DNA from 2 places in the Lysinibacillus sp. 2017 genome. Region 1 is predicted to be linked to the other one. Evidence: a T-box and tRNA genes for the amino acid it is inferred to sense, from the RefSeq annotation. Region 1 holds a T-box; the other holds one or more tRNA genes.
The links. The T-box of region 1 lies ahead of ileS (isoleucine--tRNA ligase). A T-box ahead of a tRNA ligase gene usually reads a tRNA of that ligase, here a tRNA-Ile.
Positions count from the first base shown of each region.

Region 2: it encodes a tRNA-Ile, which carries the amino acid that the T-box ahead of ileS (isoleucine--tRNA ligase) is inferred to sense. The anticodon was not compared.

Region 1 covers NZ_CP029002.1:898,028-904,335, forward strand. The annotation lists gene DCE79_RS03960 (YggS family pyridoxal phosphate-dependent enzyme) at 1-450, shown strand, start outside; gene DCE79_RS03965 (cell division protein SepF) at 463-972, shown strand; gene DCE79_RS03970 (YggT family protein) at 996-1,256, shown strand; gene DCE79_RS03975 (YlmH family RNA-binding protein) at 1,453-2,241, shown strand; gene DCE79_RS03980 (DivIVA domain-containing protein) at 2,335-2,880, shown strand; T-box leader at 2,949-3,172, shown strand; gene ileS (isoleucine--tRNA ligase) at 3,224-5,989, shown strand; gene DCE79_RS03990 (AzlC family ABC transporter permease) at 6,155-6,308, shown strand, end outside.
Region 2 covers NZ_CP029002.1:3,196,894-3,203,201, forward strand. The annotation lists tRNA gene DCE79_RS15660 (tRNA-Trp) at 2-75, opposite strand; tRNA gene DCE79_RS15665 (tRNA-Tyr) at 83-166, opposite strand; tRNA gene DCE79_RS15670 (tRNA-Thr) at 173-248, opposite strand; tRNA gene DCE79_RS15675 (tRNA-Phe) at 272-347, opposite strand; tRNA gene DCE79_RS15680 (tRNA-Asp) at 369-444, opposite strand; tRNA gene DCE79_RS15685 (tRNA-Met) at 449-523, opposite strand; tRNA gene DCE79_RS15690 (tRNA-Val) at 546-621, opposite strand; tRNA gene DCE79_RS15695 (tRNA-Glu) at 645-719, opposite strand; tRNA gene DCE79_RS15700 (tRNA-Ser) at 737-828, opposite strand; tRNA gene DCE79_RS15705 (tRNA-Asn) at 839-914, opposite strand; rRNA gene rrf (5S ribosomal RNA) at 929-1,044, opposite strand; rRNA gene DCE79_RS15715 (23S ribosomal RNA) at 1,180-4,107, opposite strand; tRNA gene DCE79_RS15720 (tRNA-Ala) at 4,339-4,414, opposite strand; tRNA gene DCE79_RS15725 (tRNA-Ile) at 4,450-4,526, opposite strand; rRNA gene DCE79_RS15730 (16S ribosomal RNA) at 4,623-6,175, opposite strand.

The sequences.
Region 1 (6,308 bases):
TGGCATTATATCGGTTCTCTACAAACACGTAAAGTGAAGCAAATCATTAATGAAATTGATTATTTACACTCATTAGATCGTTTGAGTTTAGCAGAGGAAATTGAAAAAAGAGCAACAAAAAAGGTGAAATGCTTTGTTCAAGCGAATGTATCGGGAGAAGATTCAAAGCATGGATTAACGAAAGAGCAAACACTTGAATTTGTAAAGCAACTTGAGAAATTTTCAAAAATAGAAGTAGTTGGCTTAATGACAATGGCTCCTTTCACTGAGGATGAATCCGTTATTAGACATGTGTTTCAGGAATTAAAACAGCTTCAACAAGAGGTTGCACAATTAAACTTACACAATGTACCTTGTACGGAGTTATCGATGGGAATGTCAAATGACTATGAAATTGCCGTTGAAGAAGGTGCAACATTTGTAAGAATTGGAACAGCTCTTGTTGGTTAAGGAGGAAGTACAATGAGTATTAAAAATATATTTGATAAATTCTTCTATCTAGAAGAGGCAGAAGAAGAACATGCACTAGAGCAATCGCAACCAGCAGAAAAGCAAGTACCAAGGGCAGTGCCATCTCAAAATCAAGAGCGCATACCTCAACAGCAAGTCATTCAAAATCGTATAAAAAAAGAGCGTAAGCCTCAACAACAGTCACGAAATGAAGTTTCTGTACAAAATAATGTTGTAAGTTTACAAGCAGCTTCATCTTCTAAAAATTCAAAGCTTGTTTTAATAGAGCCACGAGTTTATGCGGAAGCACAAGATATAGCAGAACACTTAAAAAATAAACGTGCAACAGTTGTAAATCTTCAACGTATCGACCGTGATCAAGGAAAACGAATTATCGATTTCTTAAGTGGTACGGTATATGCACTAGGTGGCGATATTCAACGTATCGGCAATGATATTTTTTTATGCACACCAGAAAACGTAGAAGTATCAGGTGAAATTTCAAACCTAACGTTTGAATAATATAAATTTAGTGAGGTATAAAAATGACAATTATTTCAATTGTTAGCGCAGCATTTATGATTTATCGTTATATGCTGATCGCTTACATACTAATGTCTTGGATTCCAGCGCTACAAGAATCTGCAGTAGGACGATTTTTAGAAAAGGCTTGTGAACCGTATTTAGGATTTTTCCGTAAGTTTATCCCACCGATTGGTATGATCGATATTTCACCAATTGTCGGTCTTTTCGTATTAATTTTCATCGAACAAGGTGTTTATAACGTCATCGGATTTTTGTTATAGTAAAGTAATTCCCCTGCGGCAAGTAGGGGAATTCTTTTTTAACGGCTAAGAAGGAAGAAATTTTCAAGCAACATAAGAAAAGATAAAATTTCACATTATTTGGCCCGTAAAATGTTTTTCTAAAGAAAATAGTGTTTCGGAAATAGAAAATAGTGGAATATTTAAAGATACATTTTTAAAGAAAGAGGTAAGTTCTGTGGAGCATCTAATACAACATTTTCGAAAAGATGAACAACCCTTTATTGAACAGGTTGTCGGTTGGCAGCGTGAAGTAGAGGATCGCTATGCACCAAAGTTGACGGATTTTCTTGACCCGAGACAGCGCTTTATCGTTGAATCGATTGTTAAACAGTCGGAGGACTTGAAGGTGTTTACGGAAGGTTTATTTGAAAATGCAGAACGAAAACGAATGCTGATTGCTCCGTCCTATTTTGAGCCTGCTGAAGAAGAGTTTCAAATTACGATTTATTCGATTCATTACCCGACGAAATTTGTTCAACTACGTCATCCAGATGTGCTAGGTTCACTATTATCAATTGGTCTTGATCGAAGTAAGTTTGGAGATATTCGTTTAACTGAAAATACGGTACAATTTGCACTCACTATGGAAATTGCTGATTATGTACGTGCTCATTTGACGAGTATTGGAAAAGTGAAGGTGCATTTAGAAGAAGTAGATGCAACAACACCCTATATTCAAAATGAAGAAAAATGGGTGGAAAATTCTTACACCGTTTCTTCTATGCGCTTAGATGTTGTCTTAGCAACGATTGCTAATATTTCTCGCCAAAAATCACAAAGCTTAATTAACGCGGGAAAGGTAAAAGTCAATTGGACGGTGCGTGAAGCTGTTGCATTTGAGCTACAAGAAGGCGATATTGTTTCGGCACGTGGATTTGGTCGAATGAAGGTTATTATGACAGAAGGACGTACGAAAAAGGATAAAATTCGCCTACAAGTAGGACGTTTAGAGCAAAAAACATAATAAACCAGTGTTTTTTGTGAAAATAGGATGTTATTCACTTTAGAAAAGATTATAATATTTAAAAGAACTGTTCGTAAAGGAGAGTAGAACGAGATGCCATTATCACCTCTTGATATACATAATAAAGAATTTGCCCGTGGATTCCGTGGATATGCTGAAGATGAGGTCAATGAGTTTTTAGATCAAATTATTAAAGATTATGAGATTATTTTACGTGAAAGAAAAGAATTAGAAGACAAAGTAAAAATAATGTCTGAACGGATGAATCACTACAATTCATTAGAAGATACATTGCAAAGATCAATCGTTGTAGCACAAGAGGCGGCTGATGAAGTTCGCCGCAACTCTCAAAAAGAAGCCAAGTTAATCGTGAAAGAAGCAGAAAAAAATGCAGATCGTATTATTAATGATGCATTAACGAAAGCACGTAAAGTAACGATTGAAATTGATGAATTAAAGAAACAATCAAAAGTATTCCGCAATCGTTTTAAAATGCTTGTCGAAGCACAATTAGATTTATTGAACACCGATGATTGGGAACACTTACTTGAATATGATGTTGATCTTACAGAAATTCAAGATCAAAATCGTTCTGATGAAGAACAAGAGAGTTCAGCAGAAGGAAATGTAATGTATTAAGGAATCGTACTTGACATTGTGTGTAACCTTTTCATATACTGAAAAATAATGAATAGGATGCAATCTGCATAAAAGCAAAGACGGAGACAGTAAATTTAGTGTTGTGGTAAAGCGATTCGAGGATGGTGGAAGCTCGAACGAAGCATCTAAATAGAAAATCACTCTTGAGCTAAATGGCTGAAAAAAGTAAGCTATTTCGTTTTACACGACGTTACAGTGTCTAATGAGGCAAGTCTATAAAGATGAGCAAATTTAGGGTGGTACCACGAGAGTCATGCTCCTCGTCCCTTTTATGGGATTGAGGGGCTTTTTGCTATTCAAAAAACTTTAGGAGGCTTTTCAAATGGTAGAGTATAAAGATACATTATTAATGCCAAAAACAGATTTCCCAATGCGCGGTGGATTACCGACAAAAGAACCACAAATTCAAGCACAGTGGGATGAAATGGATATCAATAAATTAGTGATGGAGCGTACAAAGGATCGCCCACACTTCTTATTACATGATGGCCCCCCATATGCAAATGGTAACATCCATGCAGGTCATGCATTAAACAAAGTAATTAAAGATATGATTAACCGTCATAAATCGATGACTGGTTTCCACGTAAATTATATTCCAGGTTGGGATACACATGGTTTACCAATCGAACAAGCGTTAACAAACAAAGGCGTTAAGCGTAAAGAAATGTCAGTAGCTGATTTCCGTGAACTTTGTGAAAAATATGCATATGAGCAAGTTGCAAACCAAAGTGCACAATTCCAACGCTTAGGTGTTCGTGCGGATTGGGCAAACCCATACATCACATTAAAACCAGAATTCGAAGCACGTCAAATCGAAGTATTTGGTAAAATGGCGGAAAAAGGCTACATCTACAAAGGTTTAAAACCTGTATATTGGTCGCCATCTTCTGAATCAGCATTAGCAGAAGCAGAAATCGAATACAAAGATGTTGAATCGTATTCAATTTATGTAGCATTCGGTATTAAAGATAGCAAAGGTGTCGTACCAGCGGATGCGAAATTCGTGATTTGGACAACAACACCTTGGACAATTCCTGCAAACTTAGGGATCTCAGTAAATCCTGAATACACATATGTTGTAGTCGAAGCAAATGGTTCTAAGTATATCGTCATGAAAGATTTACTAGAAAAATTAGCTGCTACATTTGGTTGGGAAACTTACGAAATCGTCCAAGAAGTAAAAGGCCAAGAGCTTGACATGTTAGTTGCAGAACACCCAATTTACAAACGTGATTCATTAGTAATGGTAGGCGATCATGTAACAGCTGAAGCGGGTACAGGTTGTGTACACACAGCACCAGGTCATGGTGAAGATGACTATCAAATCGGTAAACGTTACGGTTTAGATATTTTATCACCAGTAGATAATGGTGGTTGTTATACAGATGAAGCACCTGGCTTTGAAGGCTTATTCTATGAAAAAGCAAATCCAGTAGTCATTGAAAAATTAAAAGAAGAAGGCGCGTTATTAAATGTGTCTAAGTTCTCTCACTCATACCCACATGACTGGCGTACAAAAAAACCAGTAATTTTCCGTGCAACACCACAATGGTTTGCTTCGGTTGAAATGTTCCGTGATGAGTTACTTGCTGCAGTAAAATCAACAGAATTCACACCTGCATGGGGTGAAACGCGTCTTTACAATATGATTCGTGACCGTGGTGACTGGGTAATTTCTCGTCAACGTGCATGGGGTGTTCCGATTCCAATTTTCTATGCTGAAAACGAAGAACCAATTATCACACCAGAAACAATCGCTCATATTTCAAAATTATTCCGTGAACACGGTTCAAATATTTGGTTCCAAAAAGAAGTAAAAGAATTATTACCTGAAGGCTTTACACATCCAGGTAGCCCGAACGGTAAATTTACAAAAGAAAATGACATTATGGACGTATGGTTCGACTCAGGATCATCTCACCAAGGCGTATTAGTTGAACGCGGTATGAAATATCCTGCTGACCTTTACTTAGAAGGTTCTGACCAACACCGTGGATGGTTCAACTCATCATTAATTACATCTGTTGCGATTAATGGTCATGCACCATATAAAGGCTTATTAACACATGGTTTCGTATTAGACGGTGAAGGCCGTAAAATGTCGAAATCACTTGGTAATACAATTGATCCATTAAAAGTAATGAGCCAATACGGTGCTGATATTCTACGTATGTGGGTAGCATCAGTTGACTATACAGCCGACGTTCGTATTTCTATGGATATGTTAAAACAGGTTTCTGAAACTTACCGTAAAGTACGTAACACATTACGTTTCTTACATGGTAACGTAACAGATTTCAATGCATCAACTGACCGTGTAGCGTACAATGATTTACGTGAAATGGATCAATACATGTACATGCGCCTACAAGATGTTATTAAAACAATTCGCGCTGCATATGAACGTTATGACTTCTCAACAGTTTATACAACAGTAAATAACTTCGTAGCAATCGAACTTTCTTCATTCTACTTAGATATTGCAAAAGACGTTGTATACATCGAAGGTACTGATAACAAAGATCGTCGTGCAATGCAAACGGTTATGTATGATACATTAATGGCGTTACTAAAAGTATTAACACCAATCATTCCGCATACTACAGAAGAATTATGGGGCTATGTAGAATTAGATGATAAAGAACAATCAATTCAATTAACAGATTTCCCAGAAGTAGATGAACAAGCAAACTTTGCTGAATTACGTCCAAAATGGGCTAAAATTATCGCTGTTCGTAACGAAGTGTTAAAAGCGTTAGAAGAAGCACGTAACGTTAAAACAATCGGTAAATCATTAGAAGCGAAAATTTCAGTTTATGCAGATAGTGAAACAGTGGAATTATTAAATGATGCACACATTAACTTTGCTCAATTGTCAATCGTTTCACAATTTGTAATCGCTGGTAGCAAAGATGCAGCTCCTGCTGAAAGCTTAGTACTAGAGAAAACAGCTTTAGTCGTAGAAAAAGCAGATGGTGAAAAATGTGACCGTTGTTGGACAATTTCAGAAACAGTTGGTACTTCTGAAGCACATCCTACTTTATGTAAACGTTGTGCAGATGTAGTCGAAAACTATTACGCATAATTAATCCAGTATTAACTGATTGAAGTTTCACTTTATTGAACGCTGTTACCTTTATTGGTAATGGCGTTCTTTATACTCTTTTTATTTTTCTGAATAAAAAGAAATTTCAAGGAGGTATAAATCGTGCAACAAACACAACATAATATCCGAACGCCTGACACGTTTATGCAAGGTGTTAAAGATTGCATTCCAACGCTTCTTGGCTATATAAGCATTGGCGTTGCATTTGGTGTAGTTGGGATTGCATCAGGGATATCTGTGCTTGAAGTATTTTTATTGTCCGTACTTGTTTATGCGGGATCGGCACAATTTATTTTTT
Region 2 (6,308 bases), 1.4 Mb from region 1:
TTGGCAGGGGCAGTAGGAATTGAACCCACACTGACGGTTTTGGAGACCGTAGTTCTACCTTTAAACTATGCCCCTATAAAGATGGTGGAGGGGGGCGGGTTCGAACCGCCGAACCCTAAGGAGCGGATTTACAGTCCGCCGCGTTTAGCCACTTCGCTACCCCTCCAGGTAATGGTGCCGGCGAAAGGAGTCGAACCCTCGACCTACTGATTACAAGTCAGTTGCTCTACCAACTGAGCTACACCGGCAAAAATTATCTTTTATATTTATATGGTGGGTCAGGACGGAATCGAACCGCCGACACTTAGAGCTTCAATCTAATGCTCTACCAACTGAGCTACTGACCCATATATGTATTATTTATAAAATGGCGGTCCCGACCGGGATCGAACCGGCGATCTCCTGCGTGACAGGCAGGCATGTTAACCGCTACACCACGGGACCATTTTGGTTGCGGGGACAGGACTTGAACCTGTGACCTTCGGGTTATGAGCCCGACGAGCTACCACTGCTCCACCCCGCGACAATATTATTAAGTTAATTAATGGTGGAGGATGACGGGCTCGAACCGCCGACCCCCTGCTTGTAAGGCAGGTGCTCTCCCAGCTGAGCTAATCCTCCATGCTGGACTTCATAAATGTAAATGGTGACCCGTACGAGAATCGAACTCGTGTTACCGCCGTGAAAGGGCGGTGTCTTAACCGCTTGACCAACGGGCCATTTTTTAAAGTTTGGCTGGCGGAGAGTAAGGGATTTGAACCCTTGATGCAGTTTTACCCGCATACACGATTTCCAATCGTGCTCCTTCGGCCTCTCGGACAACTCTCCAAGATTTAGATGGCTCCGAAGGCAGGACTCGAACCTGCGACCTGCCGGTTAACAGCCGGATGCTCTACCAACTGAGCTACTTCGGAATAATTTTATGTAAGCCTAGCGACGTCCTACTCTCACAGGGGGAAACCCCCAACTACCATCGGCGCTAAAGAGCTTAACTTCCGTGTTCGGTATGGGAACGGGTGTGACCTCTTTGCCATCATCACTAGACCTTTTTGAAAGACACAATTAATTATATCACACTTTACATTAACGTCAAGTGTTTTTAATGAATTTTTGATGATTTTATTCATCTTTTGTTCTTTCAAAACTGGATAAACGTTTCATTGAGTTATGCAATAAAATGTGGTTAAGTCCTCGACCGATTAGTATTCGTCAGCTCCATGTGTCACCACACTTCCACCTCGAACCTATCTACCTGATCGTCTTTCAGGGGTCTTACTTACTTGCGTAATGGGAAATCTCATCTTGAGGGGGGCTTCATGCTTAGATGCTTTCAGCACTTATCCCGTCCACACATAGCTACCCAGCGATGCTCTTGGCAGAACAACTGGTACACCAGCGGTGTGTCCATCCCGGTCCTCTCGTACTAAGGACAGCTCCTCTCAAATTTCCTACGCCCACGACGGATAGGGACCGAACTGTCTCACGACGTTCTGAACCCAGCTCGCGTACCGCTTTAATGGGCGAACAGCCCAACCCTTGGGACCGACTACAGCCCCAGGATGCGATGAGCCGACATCGAGGTGCCAAACCTCCCCGTCGATGTGGACTCTTGGGGGAGATAAGCCTGTTATCCCCGGGGTAGCTTTTATCCGTTGAGCGATGGCCCTTCCATGCGGAACCACCGGATCACTAAGCCCGTCTTTCGACCCTGCTCGACTTGTAGGTCTCGCAGTCAAGCTCCCTTATGCCTTTACACTCTTCGAATGATTTCCAACCATTCTGAGGGAACCTTTGGGCGCCTCCGTTACTCTTTAGGAGGCGACCGCCCCAGTCAAACTGTCCGCCTGACACTGTCTCCTACCCCGCTAAGGGGTATGGGTTAGAAGTTCAATACAACCAGGGTAGTATCCCACTGACGCCTCCTCCGAAGCTGGCGCTCCGGAATCTCTGGCTCCTACCTATCCTGTACAAGTTGTACCAAAATTCAATATCAGGCTACAGTAAAGCTCCACGGGGTCTTTCCGTCCTGTCGCGGGTAACCTGCATCTTCACAGGTACTATAATTTCACCGAGTCTCTCGTTGAGACAGTGCCCAGATCGTTACGCCTTTCGTGCGGGTCGGAACTTACCCGACAAGGAATTTCGCTACCTTAGGACCGTTATAGTTACGGCCGCCGTTTACTGGGGCTTCAATTCGCAGCTTCGCTTGCGCTAACCACTCCTCTTAACCTTCCAGCACCGGGCAGGCGTCAGCCCCTATACGTCACCTTACGGTTTTGCAGAGACCTGTGTTTTTGCTAAACAGTCGCCTGGGCCTATTCACTGCGGCTCTTCATGGCTATTCACCTTAAAGAGCACCCCTTCTCCCGAAGTTACGGGGTCATTTTGCCGAGTTCCTTAACGAGAGTTCTCTCGCACACCTTAGGATTCTCTCCTCGACTACCTGTGTCGGTTTGCGGTACGGGCACCTCTCACCTCGATAGAGGCTTTTCTTGGCAGCGTGAAATCAGGAACTTCGCTCATACGAGCTCGTCATCACAGCTCAACGTTAAAGTATGCGGATTTGCCTACATACACGCCTTACTGCTTGAACAGAGACAACCAACGCTCTGCTTACCCTATCCTACTGCGTCCCCCCATTTCTCAAACGGTGAGGAGGTGGTACAGGAATATCAACCTGTTGTCCATCGCCTACGCCTATCGGCCTCGGCTTAGGTCCCGACTAACCCTGAGCGGACGAGCCTTCCTCAGGAAACCTTAGTCATACGGTGCATGGGATTCTCACCCATGTTTCGCTACTCATACCGGCATTCTCACTTCTAAGCGCTCCACCAGTCCTTCCGGTCTGACTTCAACGCCCTTAGAACGCTCTCCTACCACGCATCCATACGGATGCATCCACAGCTTCGGTGAATCGTTTAGCCCCGATACATTTTCGGCGCAGTGTCACTCGACCAGTGAGCTATTACGCACTCTTTAAATGATGGCTGCTTCTAAGCCAACATCCTGGTTGTCTAAGCAACGCCACATCCTTTTCCACTTAACGATTACTTTGGGACCTTAGCTGGTGGTCTGGGCTGTTTCCCTTTTGACTACGGATCTTATCACTCGCAGTCTGACTCCCGTGTATAAATATCTGGCATTCGGAGTTTGTCTGAATTCGGTAACCCGAGATGGGCCCCTAGTCCAAACAGTGCTCTACCTCCAGTATTCTCAATCACGAGGCTAGCCCTAAAGCTATTTCGGAGAGAACCAGCTATCTCCAGGTTCGATTGGAATTTCTCCGCTACCCACACCTCATCCCCGCATTTTTCAACATGCGTGGGTTCGGGCCTCCAGTAAGTGTTACCTCACCTTCACCCTGGACATGGGTAGATCACCTGGTTTCGGGTCTACGACCACGTACTAATTCGCCCTATTCAGACTCGCTTTCGCTGCGGCTCCGTCTTCTCAACTTAACCTCGCACGTAATCGTAACTCGCCGGTTCATTCTACAAAAGGCACGCTATCACCCATTAACGGGCTCTAACTACTTGTAGGCACACGGTTTCAGGATCTATTTCACTCCCCTTCCGGGGTGCTTTTCACCTTTCCCTCACGGTACTGGTTCACTATCGGTCACTAGGTAGTATTTAGCCTTGGGAGATGGTCCTCCCAGATTCCGACGGAATTTCACGTGTTCCGCCGTACTCAGGATACACTCTGGAGGGAATGAACTTTTGACTACAGGGCTTTTACCTTGTTTCGCGGACCTTTCCAAGTCGCTTCGTCTAGCTCATTCTTTTGTAACTCCGTATAGAATGTCCTACAACCCCAAAGAGCAAGCTCTTTGGTTTGGGCTCTTCCCGTTTCGCTCGCCGCTACTCAGGGAATCGAATTTTCTTTCTGTTCCTGCAGGTACTTAGATGTTTCAGTTCTCTGCGTCTGTCCTCATCACGCTATGAATTCACGTGTAGATACTATCCGATTAAAGATAGTGGGTTCCCCCATTCGGAAATCCCCGGATCAAAGCTTACTTACAGCTCCCCGAGGCATATCGGTGTTAGTGCCGTCCTTCATCGACTCCTAGTGCCAAGGCATCCACCGTGCGCCCTTATTAACTTAACCAAAAGTTTAGTTAAACTTGAACAAGTTCAAGATTTAAGTTTGCACGTCAATTACTTGACGTTTGTGATCTATCATTACTAATAGAAAATTTGTTTATTGCTTTCAATGTCGTTTTATCCAGTTTTCAAAGAACAAAGCAGCTGACTTCAATCACATCGTGAATAAGCTTCGCTGAATTTGCTTCATACAGCTTTGCGACAATAGCGCTAGTGTAAGGAACAAATATTTTATTGGTGGAGCCTAGCGGGATCGAACCGCTGACCTCCTGCGTGCAAGGCAGGCGCTCTCCCAGCTGAGCTAAGGCCCCAATGTTTGTATAAGAGGTATATAAAATAATTTATATGGTGGGCCTAAATGGACTCGAACCATCGACCTCACGCTTATCAGGCGTGCGCTCTAACCAGCTGAGCTATAGGCCCTCTTAGAAGATATAAATTTGTTTCATAAACCTTCAAAACTGAACAGCAAACGTTAATGTTTCATTCCCCGAAGGAATGATTCCGAAAAATCCTTAGAAAGGAGGTGATCCAGCCGCACCTTCCGATACGGCTACCTTGTTACGACTTCACCCCAATCATCTATCCCACCTTCGGCGGCTGGCTCCACAAGGGTTACCTCACCGACTTCGGGTGTTACAAACTCTCGTGGTGTGACGGGCGGTGTGTACAAGGCCCGGGAACGTATTCACCGTGGCATGCTGATCCACGATTACTAGCGATTCCGGCTTCATGTAGGCGAGTTGCAGCCTACAATCCGAACTGAGAACGATTTTATCGGATTAGCTCCCCCTCGCGGGTTGGCAACCGTTTGTATCGTCCATTGTAGCACGTGTGTAGCCCAGGTCATAAGGGGCATGATGATTTGACGTCATCCCCACCTTCCTCCGGTTTATCACCGGCAGTCTCCTTAGAGTGCCCAACTAAATGATGGCAACTAAGAACAAGGGTTGCGCTCGTTGCGGGACTTAACCCAACATCTCACGACACGAGCTGACGACAACCATGCACCACCTGTCACCGTTGTCCCCGAAGGGAAAACTGTATCTCTACAGTGGTCAATGGGATGTCAAGACCTGGTAAGGTTCTTCGCGTTGCTTCGAATTAAACCACATGCTCCACCGCTTGTGCGGGCCCCCGTCAATTCCTTTGAGTTTCAGTCTTGCGACCGTACTCCCCAGGCGGAGTGCTTAATGCGTTAGCTGCAGCACTGAGGGGCGGAAACCCCCCAACACTTAGCACTCATCGTTTACGGCGTGGACTACCAGGGTATCTAATCCTGTTTGCTCCCCACGCTTTCGCGCCTCAGTGTCAGTTACAGACCAGATAGTCGCCTTCGCCACTGGTGTTCCTCCAAATCTCTACGCATTTCACCGCTACACTTGGAATTCCACTATCCTCTTCTGCACTCAAGTTCCCCAGTTTCCAATGACCCTCCACGGTTGAGCCGTGGGCTTTCACATCAGACTTAAGGAACCACCTGCGCGCGCTTTACGCCCAATAATTCCGGACAACGCTTGCCACCTACGTATTACCGCGGCTGCTGGCACGTAGTTAGCCGTGGCTTTCTAACAAGGTACCGTCAAGGTAGCGCCAGTTACTACGCTACTTGTTCTTCCCTTGCAACAGAGTTTTACGAACCGAAATCCTTCTTCACTCACGCGGCATTGCTCCATCAGGCTTTCGCCCATTGTGGAAGATTCCCTACTGCTGCCTCCCGTAGGAGTCTGGGCCGTGTCTCAGTCCCAGTGTGGCCGATCACCCTCTCAGGTCGGCTACGCATCGTTGCCTTGGTGAGCCGTTACCTCACCAACTAGCTAATGCGCCGCGGGCCCATCTTACAGTGACAGCCGAAACCGTCTTTCAATAACTCTCCATGAGGAGAAAAATATTATTCGGTATTAGCTCCGGTTTCCCGAAGTTATCCCAATCTGTAAGGTAGGTTACCCACGTGTTACTCACCCGTCCGCCGCTAAATCAAAAGAAGCAAGCTTCTTCGTCATTCGCTCGACTTGCATGTATTAGGCATGCCGCCAGCGTTCGTCCTGAGCCAGGATCAAACTCTCCATAATAGTTAGTTTGAAAGCTCATTTGCTTTGCTAGCGTATCAACTAAAAGTTGATATCTATTTTTGCTTCATTTAAGAAGCTTTGTTTCATTAACGTTGCTTGTTCAGTTTTCAAGGTTCATTTGATTTCGTGTGTC